3 regions of the Klebsiella sp. F11 genome follow, and region 1 is predicted to be linked to each of the others. Evidence: predicted binding sites of a transcription regulator. Region 1 holds the regulator's gene; each other region holds the start of a gene.
The links. Region 1 encodes PurR, which represses purine synthesis genes. Its sites were predicted from a motif close to CANGCAAACGTTTGCNTG; they were not measured.
Positions count from the first base shown of each region.

Region 2: the regulator PurR is predicted to act here: its motif matches at 4,801-4,818, upstream of AC1M2H_RS18460 (amino acid aminotransferase).
Region 3: the regulator PurR is predicted to act here: its motif matches at 2,202-2,219, upstream of purL (phosphoribosylformylglycinamidine synthase).

Region 1 is NZ_CM160060.1:2,581,030-2,587,999, forward strand. It holds gene cfa (cyclopropane fatty acyl phospholipid synthase) at 1-1,034, opposite strand, end outside; gene punC (purine nucleoside transporter PunC) at 1,333-2,517, opposite strand; gene punR (DNA-binding transcriptional activator PunR) at 2,630-3,541, shown strand; gene purR (HTH-type transcriptional repressor PurR) at 3,559-4,584, opposite strand; gene cydH (cytochrome bd-I oxidase subunit CydH) at 4,879-4,968, shown strand; gene AC1M2H_RS12865 (MFS transporter) at 5,131-6,297, shown strand; gene sodB (superoxide dismutase [Fe]) at 6,337-6,918, opposite strand.
Region 2 is NZ_CM160060.1:3,707,113-3,714,082, reverse strand. It holds gene ldtD (L,D-transpeptidase) at 174-1,964, shown strand; gene mepK (peptidoglycan L,D-endopeptidase MepK) at 2,269-2,820, shown strand; gene AC1M2H_RS18465 (MBL fold metallo-hydrolase) at 2,834-3,481, shown strand; gene AC1M2H_RS18460 (amino acid aminotransferase) at 3,547-4,737, opposite strand; gene ompF (porin OmpF) at 4,929-5,984, opposite strand; gene asnS (asparagine--tRNA ligase) at 6,575-6,970, opposite strand, start outside.
Region 3 is NZ_CM160060.1:1,378,341-1,385,310, reverse strand. It holds gene purL (phosphoribosylformylglycinamidine synthase) at 1-2,127, opposite strand, end outside; partial or broken gene mltF (membrane-bound lytic murein transglycosylase MltF) at 2,302-3,920, shown strand; gene tadA (tRNA adenosine(34) deaminase TadA) at 3,917-4,423, opposite strand; gene yfhb (phosphatidylglycerophosphatase C) at 4,485-5,057, opposite strand; gene AC1M2H_RS06925 (MurR/RpiR family transcriptional regulator) at 5,328-6,176, shown strand; gene AC1M2H_RS06920 (YfhL family 4Fe-4S dicluster ferredoxin) at 6,233-6,493, shown strand; gene acpS (holo-ACP synthase) at 6,490-6,870, opposite strand; gene pdxJ (pyridoxine 5'-phosphate synthase) at 6,870-6,970, opposite strand, start outside.

The sequences.
Region 1 (6,970 bases):
CGTTTAAAACGCTCGGTGTAGTTGTCGGCAATATCCGGCCAGCTGGCGAGGAATCGCTCGTACCAGGCCATCAGCGTGGTATCGTAATCGGCGCCTATATTGTGCCAGTCTTCCATAACGAAATGCGTTTCGCTGGCTTGCGCAATATGGCGTACCGACGGCAGGCAGCCGTTAGGGAAGATATATTTATTGATCCACGGATCGACGCTGAGGTCGGTTTTGTTTGAACCGATGGTGTGCAGTAAAAAACGACCGTCCGCTTGCATATTTCGGTCGACAACGTCGAAATAGGTCGCGTAGTTTTTCGGCCCCACGTGCTCAAACATACCGACGGAAACTATCCGGTCAAAACTATCATGTAAGTCACGATAGTCCTGTAACAGGATAGTGACGTCTAATCCTTCACACCGCTGCTGGGCCATTTTTTGCTGTTCGGCAGAAATGGTAACGCCAACCACGCTAACGTGATAATTTTTTGCCATGTAATAGGCCAGACCGCCCCAGCCGCAGCCAATATCCAGCACCCGCATCCCGGGTTCCAGCTGCAGCTTGCGGCAAATAAGATCTAATTTAGCCTGCTGAGCCTCTTCCAGAGATTGCGCCTCTTTCCAGTAAGCGCAGGAATATTGCATATAGGGGTCGAGCATCCGACTAAAAAGATCGTTGCCGAGATCGTAGTGCTCTTTGCCGACTATCCAGGAACGTTTTTTACTTTGCAGATTGAACAGGCGAGCGGTAGCAATACGCAGCGTATCTTTGAGATGGCGGGGAAGCTGTTTTTCCAGTCCGGCGCGCAGCACCTTATGGAAGAAGATATCCAGACGCTCGCAGTCCCACCAGCCGTCCATATAGCTTTCACCTAACCCCAAAGAACCTTCCTGCAGCACGCGCTTAAAAAAGAGGGGGTTTTTTATCCGTAAATCGGAGGGAGCGGGGCCATTAATTTCAATACCCGCACGACCAAGTAACTCAGCTGTAATTCGGTACCAGTCATCATTTGGTACACTTACTTCTTCTATACACGATGAACTCATAGCTTCTCCATCACGCCCAAGTGATCAGAACCTTAAAACAGCGTAGACGCTTTTTTTGGCATTGTGAGAAATCTCACGGAATAATCCGTGAAGCTGCTATCCGACGTAGAACAGAGGAAGGGAGATAACCCTTGCCGAAAGGCCTTCCATGGTGAAACGGGAAGCATCCTGCCCCCGTTAATATCGATAAACTGTCTATTTATGTGACACGCGATCCAGTATAGGCCCCTATTTTAAGGCTTTCAATAAAAAGATATTAGCAGGCTAATTACTGGATCTTAACACCACTGAAACCATTTTATGCATGCGCCGACTCGGCGCTCAGCCGGGTGGTGCGCAGCTGCATCACATATCCCAGCCCGGCCAGCACGATGGAGGCCAGCATCACGCTGGTGGTGGTGAGCAGCGGCGTGGCAATCAGCGTGGAGACCAGCAGGCTGGTCAGGAAGCACAGTCCGAGCTGCAGGGTATTCTGCAGCGCGGCGGCGCGTCCCGTCGCCTGAGGGAACGGGCGCAGCGCCTGGGCAACGACAATCGGGTAAATGGCGCCGTTAACGATAGCCATCACGCAGAAGGGGACCATCAGCGCGACGATGGAGGCATTCTGCTGCAGACCAGCCAGCCAGGTGGCGGCAACGCTGAGCGCAAAAACCACCAGCAGCCACGGCAGCAGCTGCTGCCCCTGCCATTTTTGCAGCGCCGCCCGGCAGCCGTATCCGCCGATTAAAAAGGCGATAGTCTGCGGCACGTAGCTCAGGCCGATGGCGGTTGGCCCGTAGCCCATGTCATGTAGAATAAACGGCGATCCGGTCAGCCAGGCGAAAAAGCTGGCGGAGCAGGCGGCATAAATCAGCACGTTGCCGCTATACTCGCGCGAGCGCAGCAGCGCCAGGAAGGTCAGCTTTTTCTGCGTATCGCTCCCGGGCCGGCGCACCGGCTTGAGGCGTAAGGCGGGCAGCATCAGCAGCAGGGCGATGGCGAACAGGGTCGCGAAAATAGCCTGCCAGTCGAAATGGGCGAGCAGCCAGCTGCCGAGCAGCGGCGCCAGAGCCGGCGACAGGCCCACCAGCGGCATGATGGTGGCGAATATGCGGTTGGTACGCTGGGCGGGATAATAGTCGGTGACCATCGCCTGCCAGGTGACCGCCGCCGCGCAGACGCCGATGGCCTGCACAAACCGCAGCGCCAGCATCAGATTCGCGTCCCGTACCCACAGCATGCCAAGGCAGCCGACGGCGAAGATCGCCAGGCCGCTGAGCAGTACCGGCCTGCGCCCGTAGCGATCGGATACCGGACCCCAGAACAGCTGGCCAACGGCGAAACCGGCGAGAAACACGCTGAGGCTGGCGCTGACCGAGGCCGCCGAAGTATTCAGATCCTGCTGGATAGCCGAAAACGCCGGCAGATACATATCGGTTGCGAGGAAGCCCAGCACGCTGAGGCCCGCTAACCAAACTAAAAATCCTTTCCCGGGTTGTTGCATAAAGTTCTCTTTCTTCTGATACAGGTAAGATGTCGCAGAGTGTAGGGAGTGCATTCTGGCTTGTGAAACGCTAATATTTGTTACATGCGTTCAAAAATTTTGCAGGCAGAATATGTGGTCCGAATACTCCCTTGAAGTGGTTGATGCGGTTGCCCGCAACGGCAGCTTTAGCGCTGCGGCTCAGGAGCTGCATCGTGTCCCTTCTGCGGTCAGCTACACCGTGCGTCAGCTCGAAGAGTGGCTGGCGGTTCCGCTCTTCGAACGACGTCATCGCGACGTCGAACTCACCCCGGCCGGGGTGTGGTTTTTACAGGAAGGGCGTTCTGTTATCAAAAAAATGCAGATCACCCGCCGCCAGTGCCAGCAGATCGCCAACGGCTGGCGCGGGCAGCTCTCGATTGCGGTTGACGATATCGTCAAGCCGGCGCGTATGCGGCAGATGATTGTCGATTTTTATCGTCACTTTCCGGACGTCGAGCTGATTGTCTTCCAGGAGGTGTTTAACGGCGTCTGGGACGCGCTGGCCGACGGCCGCGTGGAGCTGGCTATCGGCGCGACCCGCTCGATTCCGGTCGGCGGACGCTACGCCTTTCGCGACATGGGCATGCTGAGCTGGCACTGCGTGGTGGCCAGCCACCATCCGCTGGCAAAAATGAGCGGTCCGCTGAGCGATGATACGTTGCGCAACTGGCCGTCGCTGGTCAGGGAGGATACCTCCCGCTCGCTGCCGAAGCGCACGACGTGGCTGCTGGATAATCAGAAGAGGGTGGTGGTGCCGGACTGGGACGCCTCGACAACCTGCCTGTCGGCCGGGCTGTGCATCGGCATGGTGCCGTCGCACTTCGCCCGCCCGCGGATCGATAGCGGCGAATGGACGGCGCTGGAGCTGGAAAATCCGTTCCCGGACGCCGCCTGCTGTCTGACCTGGCAGCAGAGCGATATCTCGCCGGCACTCTCCTGGCTGCTGGACTATCTTGGCGACAGCGAAACGTTAAATCGGGAGTGGCTGCGGGCGCCGGAATAGGCGGCGCCCCGCCGGGATTAGCGGCGGTAGTCGACGAACGGGCCGTCGATCACCGAGCGGCGCTCGACCAGGCGCGGGTGAACTTCGATAGACTGCGACTCCTCGCGCTTGTTAACGATGCGGTCCATCAGCATATTGAATGCGGCTTCGCCGAGAGAGTCCTTTGGCTGATGAATGGTGGTCAGCGCCGGGCTAAAGTAGCGGGCGTTGCGCACGTTGTCATAGCCAATCAGCGAAATATCCTGCGGCACGCGCAGGCCCATTTCGTCGGCTGCGCAAATCGCCCCCATCGCCATGATATCGCCGCCGCAGAAGATGGCGGTCGGGCGGTGCGGCTGGCTGATGATCTGCTGCATGGCGCGGTAGCCGGACTCAGGCTCGAAGTCGCCCTGAACCACCCAGCTTTCCGGGACGCGAATCTGCGCTTCTTCCATCGCTTTCATAAAACCGGCCAGGCGACCGGCGCCGGTGTTGCGCTCCAGCGGACCCGGGATCACGCCGATTTCACGGTGGCCGCGTTCGACAAGATAGCGGCCGGCCATGTAACCGCCTTCAAAGGCGTTATCGATCACCGAATCGGTAAAGTCGGCCTTGGACTCGCCCCAGTCCATCACCACCATCGGGATGTTGCGGTACTCTTCGAGCATGGAGAGCACCGACTGCGGATATTCGGAGCACATGACCAGCAGACCGTCGACGCGCTTTTGCGCCATCATCGACAGGTAGGCCTGCTGTTTTTCCGGATCGTTCCACGCGTTGCCCAGAATCAGGGTGTAGCCCTTCTGGAAGCAGCTTTTCTCGACGGACTCGATAATCTCGGCAAAATAGGCCGCTTCGCTGCTGGTGGCCAGCAGGCCGATCGATTTGGTGTGATTAACCTTCAGGCTGCGCGCCACCGCACTCGGAGAGTAGTGCAGCTCTTTGATGGCGGCCCATACCGCGTTGCGCGTCTCTTCAGCCACAAAACGGGTTTTGTTAATTACATGTGACACTGTTGTAGTGGAAACGTTTGCGCGCTTCGCTACATCTTTAATTGTTGCCATTACTTCTCTCTCCAGACCTTGACCTGATCGTCTGATTATCGATACGTAACCGTTTGCCTATACACACCCTGAGCGCAATGTTCAACATTGCATCACGTCGGGAAACGACACAGAACGACAGGAAGGGGTCAATGGCCGATACGCTTTCAAATTAGCGTGGGATTTTGTCCGATCTTGCGGCAAAGGGGAAGAGTAAAAACGTGCATCGCCCTAAATCTCAGAAGATTTTTATGCAATACTGTGCAAAAATGAGCAGGCTCACTTTTCTTGTGGGGATAATCAGGGGGAAAATTGATGGATACAGATTTAAAGTTTTCGCTGACCACGACGATTATTGTTCTGGGGCTGATCGTGGCCGCAGCGCTGACCGCCGTACTGCACTAATTCTTGCGGGGGAGAGGCTCCTTTCCCCCATTCCCACGCATTATTATCAAATTCGCAAAAATCTTTTGCCATTTCGTTTACTTTTGTTTTTCTGTGATTGATGTCATGCTTTTGCCTTCTGATGAGATACCGTCGCTGAGGACGGTTTGCTGGAGTCATTGCATGAAAATCAACTTTCCCCTGTTAGCGCTGGCCGTTGGGGCGTTTGGTATCGGTACGACCGAATTTTCCCCGATGGGATTGCTACCGGTGATCGCGAAAGGCGTGGATGTATCCATTCCCGCCGCGGGGATGCTGATTAGCGCCTACGCCATCGGCGTGATGGTCGGAGCGCCGCTGATGACGCTGCTGCTGTCGCATCGCGCGCGCCGCAGCGCGCTAATTTTCCTGATGGCTATTTTTACCCTTGGCAACGTCCTCTCTTCAATGGCGCCGGATTACACCACGCTGCTGCTCTCGCGCATTATCACCAGCCTGAACCACGGCGCCTTCTTCGGCCTCGGCTCGGTGGTGGCCGCGAGCGTGGTGCCTAAGCACAAGCAGGCCAGCGCGGTGGCAACCATGTTTATGGGTCTGACCATCGCCAATATTGGCGGCGTCCCGGCGGCGACCTGGCTGGGTGAAACCATCGGCTGGCGCATGTCCTTCCTCGCCACGGCGGGTCTTGGCCTGGTGGCGATGGCCGGCCTGTGGTTCTCGCTGCCGAAAGGCAGCGCAGGGGAGCGGCCGAATGTGAAGGAAGAGCTGGCGGTATTGATGCGGCCGCAGGTGCTTTCCGCGCTGCTGACCACCGTGCTCGGGGCCGGGGCGATGTTCACTCTCTATACCTATATTTCGCCGGTGCTGCATACCATTACCCACGCTTCGCCGCTGTTCGTCACCGCGATGCTGGTGCTGATTGGCGTCGGCTTCTCTCTGGGCAACTACCTTGGCGGAAAATTTGCCGACCGCTCGGTTTCCGGCACGCTGAAGGGATTTTTACTGCTGCTGATGGTTATCATGCTGGCGATCCCGCTGCTGGCGCAGTCGCAGATTGGCGCGGCCATCAGCATGGTAGTGTGGGGCGCGGCGACGTTCGCCGTGGTGCCGCCGCTGCAGATGCGCGTGATGCGCGTGGCTCATGAAGCGCCGGGGCTCTCTTCTTCGGTGAATATCGGGGCGTTTAACCTCGGCAATGCGCTGGGCGCGGCGGCCGGCGGGGCGGTAATTTCCGGCGGCCTGGGCTACGCATTTGTTCCGGTGATGGGCGCGATCATCGCCGGGGTGGCGCTGATGCTGGTGCTGTTCAGCAGTCGTTCGCGGCCGGAAGAGGCCTTAGCCAGCAGCTAGTTGTTACCGCAGAAGGGGAAACCCTTCTGCGGTACCGTTTTATGCCGCCAGATTAGCCGCGACAAACTTCCAGTTTACCAGCGCCCAGAAGTGCTCCAGATAGTTCGGACGGGCGTTACGGTAGTCAATGTAATAAGCATGTTCCCAGACATCCACGGTCAGCAGCGGCGTAGCGCTGCCGGTGAGCGGCGTACCGGCGTTGCTGGTCGAGACAATCGCCATACTGCCGTCGCCATTTTTGACCAGCCACGTCCAGCCGGCGCCGAAGTTTTTTGCCGCCGCATCGGTGAACTGCGCTTTAAAATCGGCGAAGCTACCGAAGGCTTTGGCGATAGCTGCCGCCAGTTCGCCTTCCGGCTCGCCGCCGGCGTTCGGCGCGAGACAGTTCCAGTAGAAGGTGTGGTTCCAGACCTGGGCGGCGTTGTTAAAGACGCCGCCTTCGGAAGAACGAACGATCTCTTCTAAAGACAGATCTGCAAAAGCGGTGCCCTTGATCAGGTTGTTGAGGTTGGTGACGTAGGCCTGGTGATGCTTACCGTAATGGTATTCCAGAGTTTCAGCGGAAATGTGCGGCGCCAGGGCGTCTTTTGCATATGGTAATGCAGGTAATTCGAACGACATTGCTACTCTCCTTATTATATTAATGCGTGCAATAACCACATCATGCACAGGG
Region 2 (6,970 bases), 1.1 Mb from region 1:
TTAGTGAATAAAAGGGCAACAATGTGTTGCCCTTTTTGTTATCTAATCTGGTATGGTAAGGTTGGATAATCTTTAAACTTCTTTACATTTGGTAAGGCAAAAGCGTTACCACCTTTATATACTGTGAATAAGCCCCATTTTGTGGGGAGCAATGTGTTAACAGGGGGCAAGGGATGTTGCTAAAAAAACGGTATGGTCGTCAATTGTCGGCGCTGAGCTTGAGCCTGGCTTTTGCATTTGCTCCACTGTTCAATGTCCAGGCCGAAGAGCCTGAAGTGGTCCCTACGGACAGCTCCGCGACGCCGGGAGAGCCCTCGTCTGCGCTGCTCCAAAACGTCGGTCAGTCTGCCGCGGTGGCGAAAATGGCCGGCGAGCAGCCGCTGGCGGCGGACGTCGCCGCGAAAAGCCGGACTGAGATTGAAGCGCTGCTTCCGGCGAGCTATCAGCCCGTCTTTATGAACCCGCTGGTCTCGCTGTACGCGGCCAGGGATATGAAGCCGATGTGGGATAGCCGTGAGGCGGTACAGGCGTTCCAGCAGCAGCTGGCCGAAGTCGCTATCGCCGGCTTCCAGCCGCAGTTCACCACCTGGGTGAGCCTGCTGACCGATCCCGCGGTGAGCGGTATGGCGCGCGATATCGTGCTGTCCGACGCCATGATGGGCTACCTGCATTTTATTAGCGGTATTCCGATTCAGGGTAACCGCTGGTTGTACGGAACTAAACCCTACGTCATGGCCACGCCGCCGCTATCGGTTATTAATCAGTGGCAGCTGGCGCTGGATAACGGCTCTCTGCCGCAGTTTATTGCCGGGCTTACGCCGCGTCATCCGCAGTATGAGGCTATGCATCAGGCGCTGCTGCAGCTGGTGGCCGATTCGCGCCCGTGGCCGCAGATGACCGGCAGCGGGTCGCTGCGTCCGGGGGAGTGGAGCAATGATATCGGCGCGCTGCGCGAGATATTACAGCGTACCGGCATGCTGGATGATTCGGCGAAAATTACCCTCCCGGGCGACGTTGTCAGCCCATCGGCGGGCAACAAAGGCAAACCGGCCACGCGCGGCATTTACGATCGCCAGCTGGTTGAGGGCGTTAAGCGCTTTCAGGCCTGGCAGGGGCTGGGGGCAGATGGCGTGATTGGCCAATCCACGCGCGACGGGCTCAACGTCTCGGCGGCGCAGCGCGCTGGCGTTCTGGCGCTCAATATTCAGCGCCTGCGCCTGCTGCCGGGCAATTTGTCGACCGGCATTATGGTGAATATTCCGGCCTTTTCGCTGGTCTATTACCAGGACGGTAGCCAGGTGCTGGCCTCGCGGGTGATCGTCGGTCGTCCGGACCGTAAAACGCCGATGATGAGCAGCGCGCTGAATAACGTGGTGGTCAATCCGCCGTGGAACGTGCCGCCGACGCTGGCGCGCAAGGATATCCTGCCGAAGGTGCGTAACGATCCGGGCTATCTTGAACAGCATGGCTATACCCTGATGCGCGGCTGGAACAGCAAGGAGACGATCGATCCTTATCGCGTCGACTGGTCGACCATCACCGAGAACAATCTGCCGTTCCGCTTCCAGCAGGCTCCGGGCGCGCGTAACTCGCTGGGGCGCTATAAGTTCAACATGCCGAGTTCGGACGCTATCTATCTGCACGATACGCCGAACCACAATCTGTTCCAGAAAGACGTACGGGCGCTGAGCTCCGGCTGCGTGCGCGTAAATAAGGCCTCCGAACTGGCGAATATGCTGCTGCAGGACGCGGGCTGGAACGATACGCGAATTTCCGCCGCGCTTAAGCAGGGCGACACCCGCTATGTGAATATCCGCAATAATATTCCGGTGAATCTTTATTATCTCACCGCGTTTGTTGGCGCTGATGGACGGACACAATATAGAACAGATATTTACAATTACGATCTCACCGCGCGATCTGGCGCACAAATTCTGGCAAAAGCTGAACAATTAATCAGGTAAATGAAGTAGTTCAACGGATCTCGTTGTCCTAACTCTGGATGAAAACAGGCGCTGTTCGTCTACAGGGCCCGTTTTCTCTGGGGTTAGGCCGCCTTGACGTTGGCAATAATGCCCGGTAAGGTGCCTTTCGTGCGCCAGAAGTGCATATTACACAACACCATTAAAACTGCATTGAGGTGATGAGTCCGGGAACCTCCTGACGCTGTCTTTAGTAAGCGCGCGGGGGAATAGACATCGCCAATAAAGAGGCAGCTTGAAGGATGGCGTGTATATTTCGATTCATTTACTTGTAGACCTGATTATCATGGACAAATTTGACGCTAATCGCCGCAAACTGCTGGCGCTAGGTGGCGCTGCGCTAGGTGCCGCTGCCATTTTGCCTGCGCCGGCATTTGCCACCCTCTCGACCCCCCGACCGCGTATTTTGACGCTGAATAACCTGCATACCGGTGAATCACTCAAAGCGGAATTCTTCGATGGCAGAGGCTATATTCAGGATGAATTAGCAAGACTTAACCATTTTTTCCGTGATTTCCGCGCGAATAAAATAAAGTCCATCGATCCGAGCTTATTCGATCATCTTTATCGCCTGCAGGGATTACTTGGCACTAATAAGCCTGTCCAGCTGATCTCCGGCTATCGTTCCCTCGATACCAACGATAAGCTACGTGCACGAAGCCGTGGTGTAGCTAAACATAGCTATCACACCAAAGGCCAGGCTATGGATTTTCACATTGAAGGCATTTCGTTGAGCAATGTTCGCAAAGCGGCGTTATCTATGAGCGCCGGTGGTGTAGGATACTACCCACGTAGCAACTTTGTGCATATTGATACCGGTCCGGTAAGGCACTGGTAACGAAAGGAGCGTCATGAACTATCGTATTATTCCGGTTACCGCTTTCTCCCAGAACTGTTCTTTAATCTGGTGTGAGCAAACCCGACTTGCTGCGCTGGTCGATCCCGGCGGTGATGCAGAGCGAATCAAACAGGAAGTAGCGGCAGCGGGCGTGAGCCTGATGCAGATTTTGCTCACTCACGGTCATCTCGACCACGTTGGCGCGGCGGCCGAGCTGGCGCAACATTACGGCGTGCCGATTATCGGGCCGGAAAAAGAAGATGAGTTCTGGCTGGAGGGGCTTCCTGCGCAAAGCCGGATGTTCGGCCTGGAGGATTGCCAGCCGCTGCATCCTGACCGCTGGCTTAATGAAGGCGACGTCGTCAGCGTGGGGAACGTTTCTCTGCAGGTGCTGCACTGCCCGGGGCATACGCCGGGGCACGTCGTGTTCTTCGACGCCGCGTCGCGGCTGCTGGTTTCCGGCGACGTTATCTTCAAAGGCGGCGTCGGGCGCAGCGACTTCCCGCGCGGCGACCACGGCCAGCTGATCGAGGCGATTAAACGCAAGCTGTTGCCCTTGGGCGATGACGTGACGTTTATCCCCGGCCACGGGCCGATGTCGACGCTGGGTCATGAACGTTTGCACAATCCTTTCCTGCAGGATGAAATGCCGGTCTGGTAACCATACCGGACGCTAAATAGAAAAAAGGCCGCGGATGCGGCCTTCTTTTTTAGGCGACTGCGGCGTTACAGCACGGCGACGATCGCTTCACACAGCGGCGCCATATTGTCCGGCGTCATGCCGGCAACGTTAATGCGCCCGGAAGCCACGGCGTAAACCGCGAACTCTTCGCGCAGGCGCAGAACCTGCTCTTTGGTCAGGCCGCTAAACGAGAACATGCCGTTTTGCTTAATGATGAAGGAGAAGTCGCGGTTAGCGCCTTTTTCCTGCAGGGTATTCACGAACAGCAGGCGCATACGCTGAATGCGCTGGCGCATGTCGGTCAGCTCCTGCTCCCAGATAGCGCGCAGCGCATCGTTGCTGAGGATCGTTGCTACAACGGCAGCGCCGTGCGCCGGCGGGTTGGAGTAGTTCGCGCGAATCACCGACTTCATCTGGCTGAACGCGCGGTCGACGGTGTCGCTGTCGCTCGCCACCAGCGTACAGGCGCCCACGCGCTCGTTGTACAGGCCGAAGTTCTTCGAGTAGGAGCTGGCAACCAGCAGCTCTTTGTGCAGCGCGGCAAAGGCGCGCAGGCCTTCCGCATCTTCTTCCAGGCCGCGGGCAAAGCCCTGATAGGCGAAGTCGAACAGCGGCAGCCAGCCTTTATCAACGGAGAGCTGCGCCAGCTGCTGCCACTGCTCGAGGGTCGGATCGATACCGGTTGGGTTATGGCAGCAGCCGTGGAACAGAACAACGTCGCCAGCCTGCGCTTCGTTGAGGCTGGCCAGCAGGCCGGCAAAGTCGAGAGTGCGGTTAGCCGCATCGTAGTAGGTATACTCGCGAACCTCGAGGCCGGCGGAATTGAATACGCTCTTGTGGTTCGGCCAGCTCGGATTGCTCACCCAAACGCGCTTAACGGCGGTATTTTTTGCCAGGAAATCGGCGGCAACGCGCAGGCCACCTGTGCCGCCCGGGGTCTGGGCAGTGCGGGCGCGCTTATCGCTGACGATCGCGCTTCCTTTACCGAACAGCAGCTCCTGCGTGCATTGACCAAATTCCGCAATACCGTCGATACCCAGATAGTTTTTGGTGGTCTCATTCTCCAGCAGATATTGCTCTGCCTTCTTCACGCTGGTCAGGACCGGGGTTTTACCCGTTTCATCTTTATAAACGCCAATTCCGAGGTTAATTTTTGTAGGACGGTCATCGGCACGAAACAGATCGGCCAGGCCCAGAATAGGGTCGGCAGGGGCGGCAGTAATGTTCTCAAACATGACGAGGTTCCATTGTGATTACTGAAGGGAGTTGCGCTATCAGGTTAACGGGAGAATTGCCAATTGCCAACCGTTTGCGACAAAAAGCGCGAAGGTTTTGCAAAGTTACGATCTTTGCCTTAGTAACGCAGAAAAGCAGGACCGAAGTCCTGCTTTTTAGGCATATCACGAAGGGGTGTAGTGATTAAAACTTAGAACTGGTAAACGATACCCACGGCGACGGTGTCGTCGGAGTTCACGCCCAGCTTGTTGTCGCTATCGATCTGGTTGATCTGGTAGTCAACATAGGTGGACATGTTTTTGTTGAAGTAGTAGGTCGCGCCGACATCGATGTAGTTGATGTAGTCTTCGTTACCCACGCCTTCAACGTTTTTCGCTTTAGATTTGTAGTAAGCGATGGACGGACGCAGGCCGAAATCGAACTGGTACTGCGCAACGACGGAGAAGTCCTGAGTCTTGTTAGCAAAACCGTCGGTAATGCGGGTCGCATTGCGGGTTTCACCGTACAGCGCTGCCAGGTAGATGTTGTTTGCGTCATATTTCAGACCAGTTGCCCACTGCTCAGCTTTATCGCCTTTACCGCGAGTCAGAGCCTGCTGTGCATCGGTACGATCCGCTGCGCCGTATGCGCCGACAATGCCGAAGCCGTCGATGTCATAGCTCAGAGAGGTTGCCCAGCCGTCGCCGTTAGAGCGGGAAGCGTCTGCGTGCTCGTTTTTGCCCAGGTACTGTACGCCAAAGCTCAGGCCGTCAACCAGACCAAAGAAGTTGGTGTTACGGTAGGTTGCGAGACCGCCGGTACGACCTGCGAAGAAGTTATCGCTGGAGCCGGTGTCGCCGCCGAACTCAGGCAGCATATCGGTAATGCCGATTGCGTCATAAACCAGGCCGTAGTTACGACCATAGTTGAAGGAGCCTGCATCGCCGAATTTCAGACCGGCGTAAGCCAGACGAGTTTTGTTACCGCTCTGAGCGTCGCTACCTTCGGTGTTGTTACCCTGGAAGTTGTATTCCCACTGGCCGAAACCGGTCAGCTGATCGTTGATCTGAGTTTCACCTTTGAAACCTAAACGAGCATAGGTCTGGTCGCCGTCGTTATCCTTGTTGTCAGAGAAATAGTGCAGACCTACGGTTTTGCCGTACAGATCGAGTTTGTTGCCGTCTTTGTTATAGATTTCTGCAGCGTTAGCTGCACCGGCTACCAGCAGGGCAGGGATCACCGCTGCCAGAATATTGCGCTTCATCATTATTTATTACCCTCATTAGTATTTTTATATGAACACTTGCCACTGCCGCCAATACATTCTGTCAATGAAAGTTTACAGAACCATTGATGATAGTTTGGTGTCTGAAGGCATCTTTCCATCCGCGACATCGTTTCGCTAGCCGGAAAATGCTACCAATGTCGTATATGGGTAACAATTGGAAAGTGTATGTAACAAAATATGAATTTTGGGGAACTTTGTGAACTCAATCAAAATTCCATTCCACTTTGCGTATAAAACCGCCGTTGCTTATATATCTATATGAATTAATTATGATTAATTTAGATAAATGCCGATTTGTGCATTTTGTGGCTGGTTTTTGCTTCTTTTTTACGCAGCGTTTGTCTTTGCATGTTGTGCGGTGTGTGGTTAAAAAATGAGCAAAATAATCAGGTATTTCGCCCATGAATGAACATAAGGTGCGCTTTCTCGTTTCGGTGGGGGTCGAAATAGTGAGTAACATAAATGTGAAGCAGAGGGCTTGATGTTTAAATTTCTTAATGTTTGTTAACGAAAGTTGACATAAAAAAGGCCAGCTTACGCTGACCCTTTTTACAAAGCGGGAATAATATTTAGAACGTCGCGCTGCGCGGGGTGCGCGGGAACGGAATCACGTCACGAACGTTCTGAACGCCGGTTACGTAAGCAATCAGACGCTCAAAGCCCAGCCCGAAGCCGGAGTGCGGAACGGTGCCGTAGCGGCGCAGGTCGCGATACCACCAGTAGTCTTCTTTATTCAGACCCATTTCCGCCATGCGTGCGTCGAGGACGTCCAGGCGCTCTTCACGCTGTGAGCCGCCGATAATTTCCCCGATCCCAGGGGCCAGAACGTCCATTGCGGCGACGGTTTTGCCGTCTTCGTTAAGGCGCATGTAGAAGGCCTTAATATCTTTCGGATAGTTTTTGACCACCACCGGCGCTTTAAAATGCTCTTCCGCCAGGTAGCGCTCGTGCTCGGAAGAGAGGTC
Region 3 (6,970 bases), 1.2 Mb from region 1:
GGCAAAGTCCAGTAACGCCACCGGCGTGCGTTCGCCAAGCGCCATCGCTTCGCCGTAGTAGCTATCGAGGCTGGCGGTGGTGACCGCGCAGTTAGCTACCGGGATCTGCCACGGGCCAACCATCTGATCGCGCGCCACCATACCGGTCACGGTACGGTCACCGATGGTGACGAGGAAGGTTTTTTCCGCCACCGCCGGCAGGTGCAAAACGCGATTTACCGCATCGGCAACGGTCATGCCCTGGCGGTTCAGCGCTTCACCTTTCGCCTTCAGGGTCTGCACGTCGCGGGTCATTTTCGGCGTTTTACCCAGCAGCACGTCCAGCGGCAGATCGATCGGCTGGTCGTTGAAATGGCTGTCGCTCATATTCAGATGCAGCTCTTCGGTAGCGTCGCCGATCACGGCGTAAGGCGCGCGCTCGCGGCGGCACAGCTCGTCGAACAGCGGCAGCTGGTCCGGCGCCACCGCCAGCACGTAGCGCTCCTGGGATTCGTTACACCAGATTTCCAGCGGGCTCATGCCCGGTTCATCGCTGAGAATATCGCGCAGCTGGAATTTACCGCCACGGCCGCCGTCGCTCACCAGCTCCGGCATCGCGTTCGAAAGGCCGCCCGCGCCGACGTCGTGGATAAAAAGAATCGGGTTGGCGTCGCCCAGCTGCCAGCAGCGGTCAATAACCTCCTGGCAGCGGCGCTCCATTTCCGGGTTGTCGCGCTGGACGGAGGCAAAATCGAGGTCCGCATCAGACTGGCCGGATGCCATAGACGATGCCGCGCCGCCGCCGAGGCCAATGTTCATCGCCGGGCCGCCGAGGACGATAAGCTTCGCCCCCACGCTAATTTCGCCTTTCTGCACGTGTTCGGCGCGAATGTTGCCGATACCGCCGGCCAGCATGATCGGCTTGTGGTAGCCGCGCAGCTCTTCACCGTTGTGGCTGGTAACCTTTTCTTCATAGGTGCGGAAGTAGCCGTTCAGCGCCGGACGACCAAATTCGTTGTTAAACGCCGCGCCGCCCAGCGGGCCGTCGGTCATGATATCCAGCGCGGTTACGATGCGGTCCGGTTTGCCAAAATCTTCTTCCCACGGCTGTTCAAAGCCCGGGATGCGCAGGTTAGAAACCGAGAACCCGACCAGGCCCGCTTTGGGTTTCGCCCCGCGTCCGGTTGCGCCCTCATCGCGGATTTCGCCGCCGGAGCCGGTCGCCGCGCCCGGCCACGGGGAAATCGCCGTCGGGTGGTTATGCGTTTCAACCTTCATCAGGATATGCGCCGCTTCCTGGTGGTAGTCGTAAATCCCTTCCTGATGGCTGGCGAAAAAGCGACCGACGTTTGAACCTTCCATCACCGCGGCGTTATCTTTATAGGCGGACAGGACGTAGTCCGGGGTCTTCTCAAAGGTATTTTTGATCATCTTAAACAGCGACTTCGGCTGCTGTTCGCCGTCGATGACCCAGTCGGCGTTAAAAATCTTGTGGCGGCAGTGCTCGGAGTTAGCCTGCGCGAACATATACAGCTCGATATCGTTCGGGTTACGGCCCAGCGTTTTGAAGGCATCCTGCAGATAGTCGATTTCGTCTTCCGCCAGCGCCAGCCCCAGACAGAGGTTGGCGTCAATCAGCGCCTGGCGACCCTGGCCCAGCAGGTCAACGCTGGTGACCGGCGCCGGCTGATGCTGAGCGAACAGCTTCTCGCCCTCTTCCAGCGCGTTAAATACGCTTTCCATCATTCGGTCGTGCAGCTCATCCGCAACCACGGCCCACTGCTCTGCGCTCAGCGTGCCGGCTTCAACGTAGTACGCCACGCCGCGCTCAAGGCGCACAACCTGTGCCAGGCCGCAGTTATGGGCGATATCGGTAGCTTTAGAAGACCAGGGGGAGATGGTGCCAGGGCGGGGAGTGACGAGCAGTAATTTACCGGTTGGGGTATGGCTACTTAAGCTTGGGCCATACTTGAGCAGTCGTGCCAGCCTCTCGCGATCCTCACCGCCGAGCGGGGCGTTCAGGTCGGCAAAATGAACATACTCTGCATATATTGTGCTTACCGGGATGTTGGCCGCCTGAAAACGTGCCAGCAGTTTATTGATACGAAATGCCGACAGTGCAGGTGAACCACGCAAAATTTCCATCATAAGTCTCTCGTCTTCGAAGCTTTCAATATGAGCCAGGGGGGAAACGGGCGCTATTATAGTGAATCCTGTCCCCTGACGAAACCGTTTGCGTGGAAATATAATCATTCGCCGCGTTTATCAATAAATGTGACCTCCATCGCGAATAAGTTGCCAACTGGCGCATTCTTAAGCAAAATGCCGCACATTCACCGACAACCTTTTACTTTTTCCGGTCATAGTCTGCTGAGGAACACAGAGCTGCAGAAGATTAACCATCTGAAAAAACTAAAGATTAATTATCTGCTCATCGGCATTGTTACCTTACTGCTGGCGGCCGCCCTGTGGCCGTCGATCCCGTGGTCGGGAAAACCGGAGAATCGGGTTGCGGGAATCATATCGCGCGGAGAGCTGCGGCTCAGCACCATCAATTCGCCGATGACCTTTGCGGCTATCAATGACAAAAGCTACGGCCTTGATTACGAGCTGGCGCAGCAGTTTGCCGACTACCTCGGCGTCAAGCTGAAGGTCACCGTGCGGCAGAATATCAGCCAGCTCTTCGACGATCTGGATGACGGTAAGGCCGATATGCTCGGCGCCGGGCTGGTCTATAACTCCGAGCGGGTGAAGAACTATCAGCCGGGACCGAGCTACTATTCGGTATCGCAGCAGCTGGTCTATCGGGTCGGCAACGTCCGCCCGCGTACCCTTGCCAACCTCAATGCGGACCAGCTGGCTATCGCGCCGGGCCACGTCGCCATTAACGACCTGCAGGCGCTAAAGGAGAGTAAATACCCCGATCTCAGCTGGCGCGTCGATGAGAAACGCGGCACCACGGCGCTGATGCAGGCGGTCATCGATGGCGATCTGAACTACACCATCGCCGACTCCGTGGCGGTCAGCCTGTTTCAGCGCGTTCACCCTGAGCTGGCGGTGGCGCTGGATATCACCGATGAGCAGCCGGTAACCTGGTTTAGCGTCAAGGGCGACGACAATTCGCTGTCGGCGGCGATGCTCGATTTCTTCAACAACATTAATGAAGACGGCACGCTGGCGCGGCTGGAAGAGAAGTATCTCGGGCACGGCAACGATTTCGACTATGTCGATACGCGCACTTTCCTTCGGGCGGTAGAAAATATCCTGCCGGATCTGCAGCCGATGTTTGAAAAATACGCCCGCCAGATCGACTGGCGCCTGCTGGCGGCGATTTCCTGGCAGGAGTCGCACTGGGACCCGCAGGCAACCTCCCCGACCGGGTCCGCGGGATGATGATGCTCACCAGAAACACCGCTCAGAGCCTGGGATTAACCGACCGCACCGATGCCGAACAGAGCATCAACGGCGGCATGCGTTATCTGCAGGATATGATGAATAAGGTTCCGGATTCGGTGCCCAAAGATGAGCGGATCTGGTTTGCGCTGGCGGCCTACAATATGGGCTACGCGCATATTCTCGACGCCATCGACCTGACGAAAAAACAGAAAGGTAACCCCAACAGCTGGGCGGACGTCAAGCAGCGCCTGCCGCTGCTCAGCCAAAAATCCTACTACAGCCGGCTGAAATACGGCTACGCGCGGGGCCATGAAGCGTACGCTTACGTCGAGAACATTCGCAAGTACCATATTAGCCTGGTGGGCTATCTCTCCGAGAAGGAGAGCAATGACGAGCAGGCGCTGGCGATGGCCGGCGACTATCCGGCGGTGATGCCGGATGAGGTAGATAAAAAGGAGGAGCGGACGCTACCGTTCTTTCAGTTCCGCGCCGAAGCGCTGGTCGATAACGCCAAATTCAAAATGCCCGGGCTGAGCCACTACTAGCCCTCGCCCTCCTGGCGCGCCTTTTTCAGCGCCTTTTTCTCTTCCCGCCGCCAGCGGAAAAAATCGCTCAGCATGGCCGAGCACGAGTCAGCGAGAACGCCTTCGGCGATCTCAACCCGATGGTTCATCCCCGGATGGTGCAGCACATCGATTAGCGATCCGGCGGCGCCGGTTTTGGCATCCCGGGCGCCAAATACCAGCCGCGAGATGCGGCTATGGACCATCGCCCCGGCGCACATCACGCAGGGCTCAAGCGTCACGTACAGCGTAGCGTCAATCAGGCGGTAGTTTTGCAGCACCAGCCCGCCCTGACGGATGGCCATAATCTCGGCGTGCGCGGTCGGATCGTGACGGCCGATGGGGCGATTCCAGCCCTCGCCGATGACCTGATTATTGTGTACCAGCACGGCGCCCACCGGCACTTCGCCCTCTTCCCAGGCGCGTTTAGCCAGCGTCAAAGCGTGGCGCATCCAGTATTCATCATTGCGTTCATGGTCAGACAAAGCGGGGACTCCTGTGCAAAAGCGGGGCGCATTATACATGCCGGCCGTGCATTAGACACTATCACTCTAGCTGATGCAGGTCGCCCTGCGGCGTCACCCGCCAGCGATGCTGGCAAAAGCAGAGCAGCGGATTATCCTGCTCGCTGTCGCTATAGCCGCTATACAAGCGCAGCGGCGCGCCGATTTTTTGCTCCAGCTGCACCACTTTTTCATGCCCCAGGCAGCGCAGGGTCAGGACCCAGCCGCCGTAGCGCCGCGCCATTCTGCTGGCGATGAGGTTCACTTTGGGTAGCCAGGGCGTATCAAAATAGACCTGCTCCACCAGCGACTGCGGCGAGCCGGTGATCAGCCAGACGTCGGCATCGGTGCTGGTCAGGTAGCCCGTCAGCCGGGCATGCACCACCGGGAACGCCGTCACGTGCTGGCGAAACCAGCGGACAAAGTTAGCCTCCAGGCGCCTGAGCGTCGCCTCGCTGCGCCCGCAGGTGGACGCCCACAGCAGCAGGCTCATCGGCCAGCGCGCCGCCCTGCCGTTGATCAGCAGCCCGCCGAGGATAAGCGGCAGCAACGCAATCACCGGCAGCAGATTCAGAGGCTGATGACGCAGGACGTAGCGTATAAAGCTGCCAAACATATCCTGCTGATGCAGGGTTCCATCAAGATCAAAAAAGACCACCCGACGCGTAGCGCTATTCAAATCTAACCTCTTCTTTTCATCATTACGGCTTAGCGATAGCTTACCAGCCTTGCCTCCTGAATATTAAAAACATCTGCGGGCGTTGAATTTGGGTTAAGGTCGTGCATCAAGAAATCTCGCCGTAGAATTTTTAATTCGCCATAATCCTCTTATAATCGAATACAAAATTCTTTCAGCAAGAGGCGAAGGCTGTCCTCAGGAAAACCTATGAACTGTTTAATCCGCATTCGTCAGCGCTATCCCTCGCTGGCGGCAAGCGATAAGAAGCTGGCTGATTTTATCCTCGCCGAGCCGGACCAGACCCGTCACCTGAGCTCGCAGCAGCTGGCGGGCGAAGCGGGCGTCAGCCAGTCCAGCGTGGTGAAATTCGCCCAGAAGATGGGCTTTAAAGGTTTTCCGGCCCTGAAGCTGGCGCTAAGCGAAGCGCTGGCCAGCGCCCCCGATCCGCAGTCGGTCCCGGTGCATAACCAGATCCTCGGCGACGATCCGCTGCGCCTGGTGGGTGAAAAGCTGATTAAGGATAACGTGGCGGCGATGCACGCCTCGCTGGACGTTAACAGCGAAGAGAAGCTGCTGGAGGCCGTTGCGCTGCTGCGCACCGCCCGTCGGGTCATTATTACCGGCATCGGCGCCTCGGGCCTGGTGGCGCGCAACTTCAGCTGGAAGCTGATGAAGATTGGCGTTAACGCCGTCGCCGAGCAGGATATGCACGCCCTGCTGGCCACCATCCAGGCAATGTCGCCTGACGATCTGCTGCTCGCCATCTCCTACTCCGGCGAGCGGCGTGAAATCAACATGGCGGCGGCAGAAGCCCTGCGCGTCGGCTGCCGGATCCTGGCGATCACCGGCTTCACCCCCAACGCGCTGCAGCAGCAGGCCTCCCTGTGTCTCTACACCATTGCCGAAGAGCAGGCGACGCGCAGCGCGGCGATCTCCTCGACCAGCGCGCAGATGATGCTGACGGATCTGCTGTTTATGGCGCTGGTGCAGCAGGATCTTGAGCATGCGCCGGACCGCATTCGCCACAGCGAGGCGCTGGTGAAAAAACTGGTGTGAGCAGAAAATGGGCGTATAATGCCCGCCCTGTTTGTGTTGTTTCTGAGAATTACCTGATGGCGCTGTTAATTACCAAAAAATGCATCAACTGCGATATGTGCGAACCGGAGTGTCCGAACGAGGCCATTTCGATGGGTGAGAGCATTTATGAAATTAACAGCGATCGCTGCACGGAGTGCGTGGGCCATTATGAAACGCCCACCTGTCAAAAAGTGTGCCCGATCCCCAATACGATCCTCAAAGATCCGGCGCGCCCGGAGAACGAAGAGCAGCTGTGGGATAAGTTTGTGCTAATGCACCACGCGGATAAAATCTAGCTCTCGATAATGACCGTTGCGCAGGCGTAGTGGCGCTCATCGGCCAGCGTGACGTGAATCGCGCTGACCCCCAGGCGCTGCGCCAGATTCTTCGCCTCACCCCATAAGCGTAGCTTCGGTTTACCCAGCTCGTCGTTGTAGACTTCAAACTGGTTAAAAGCCAAACCGTTACGAATCCCGGTCCCCAGCGCTTTTGCCGCCGCCTCTTTCACCGCAAAGCGCTTGGCCAGAAAGCGCACCGGCTGCTGGTGCTGCTCCCAGATTGCCCACTCGCTATCGCTTAAAACGCGTCGGGCAAGGCGATCGCCGCTGCGGGCGATCACCGCTTCAATGCGGGCAATTTCAACGATATCCGTGCCCAGCCCGAGAATAGCCATTAAGGACGGGCTTCCTGCATCAGGCGCTTCATTTCAGCAACCGCTTCCTTCAGGCCGCTCATCACCGCGCGACCGATAATCGCGTGGCCGATATTCAGCT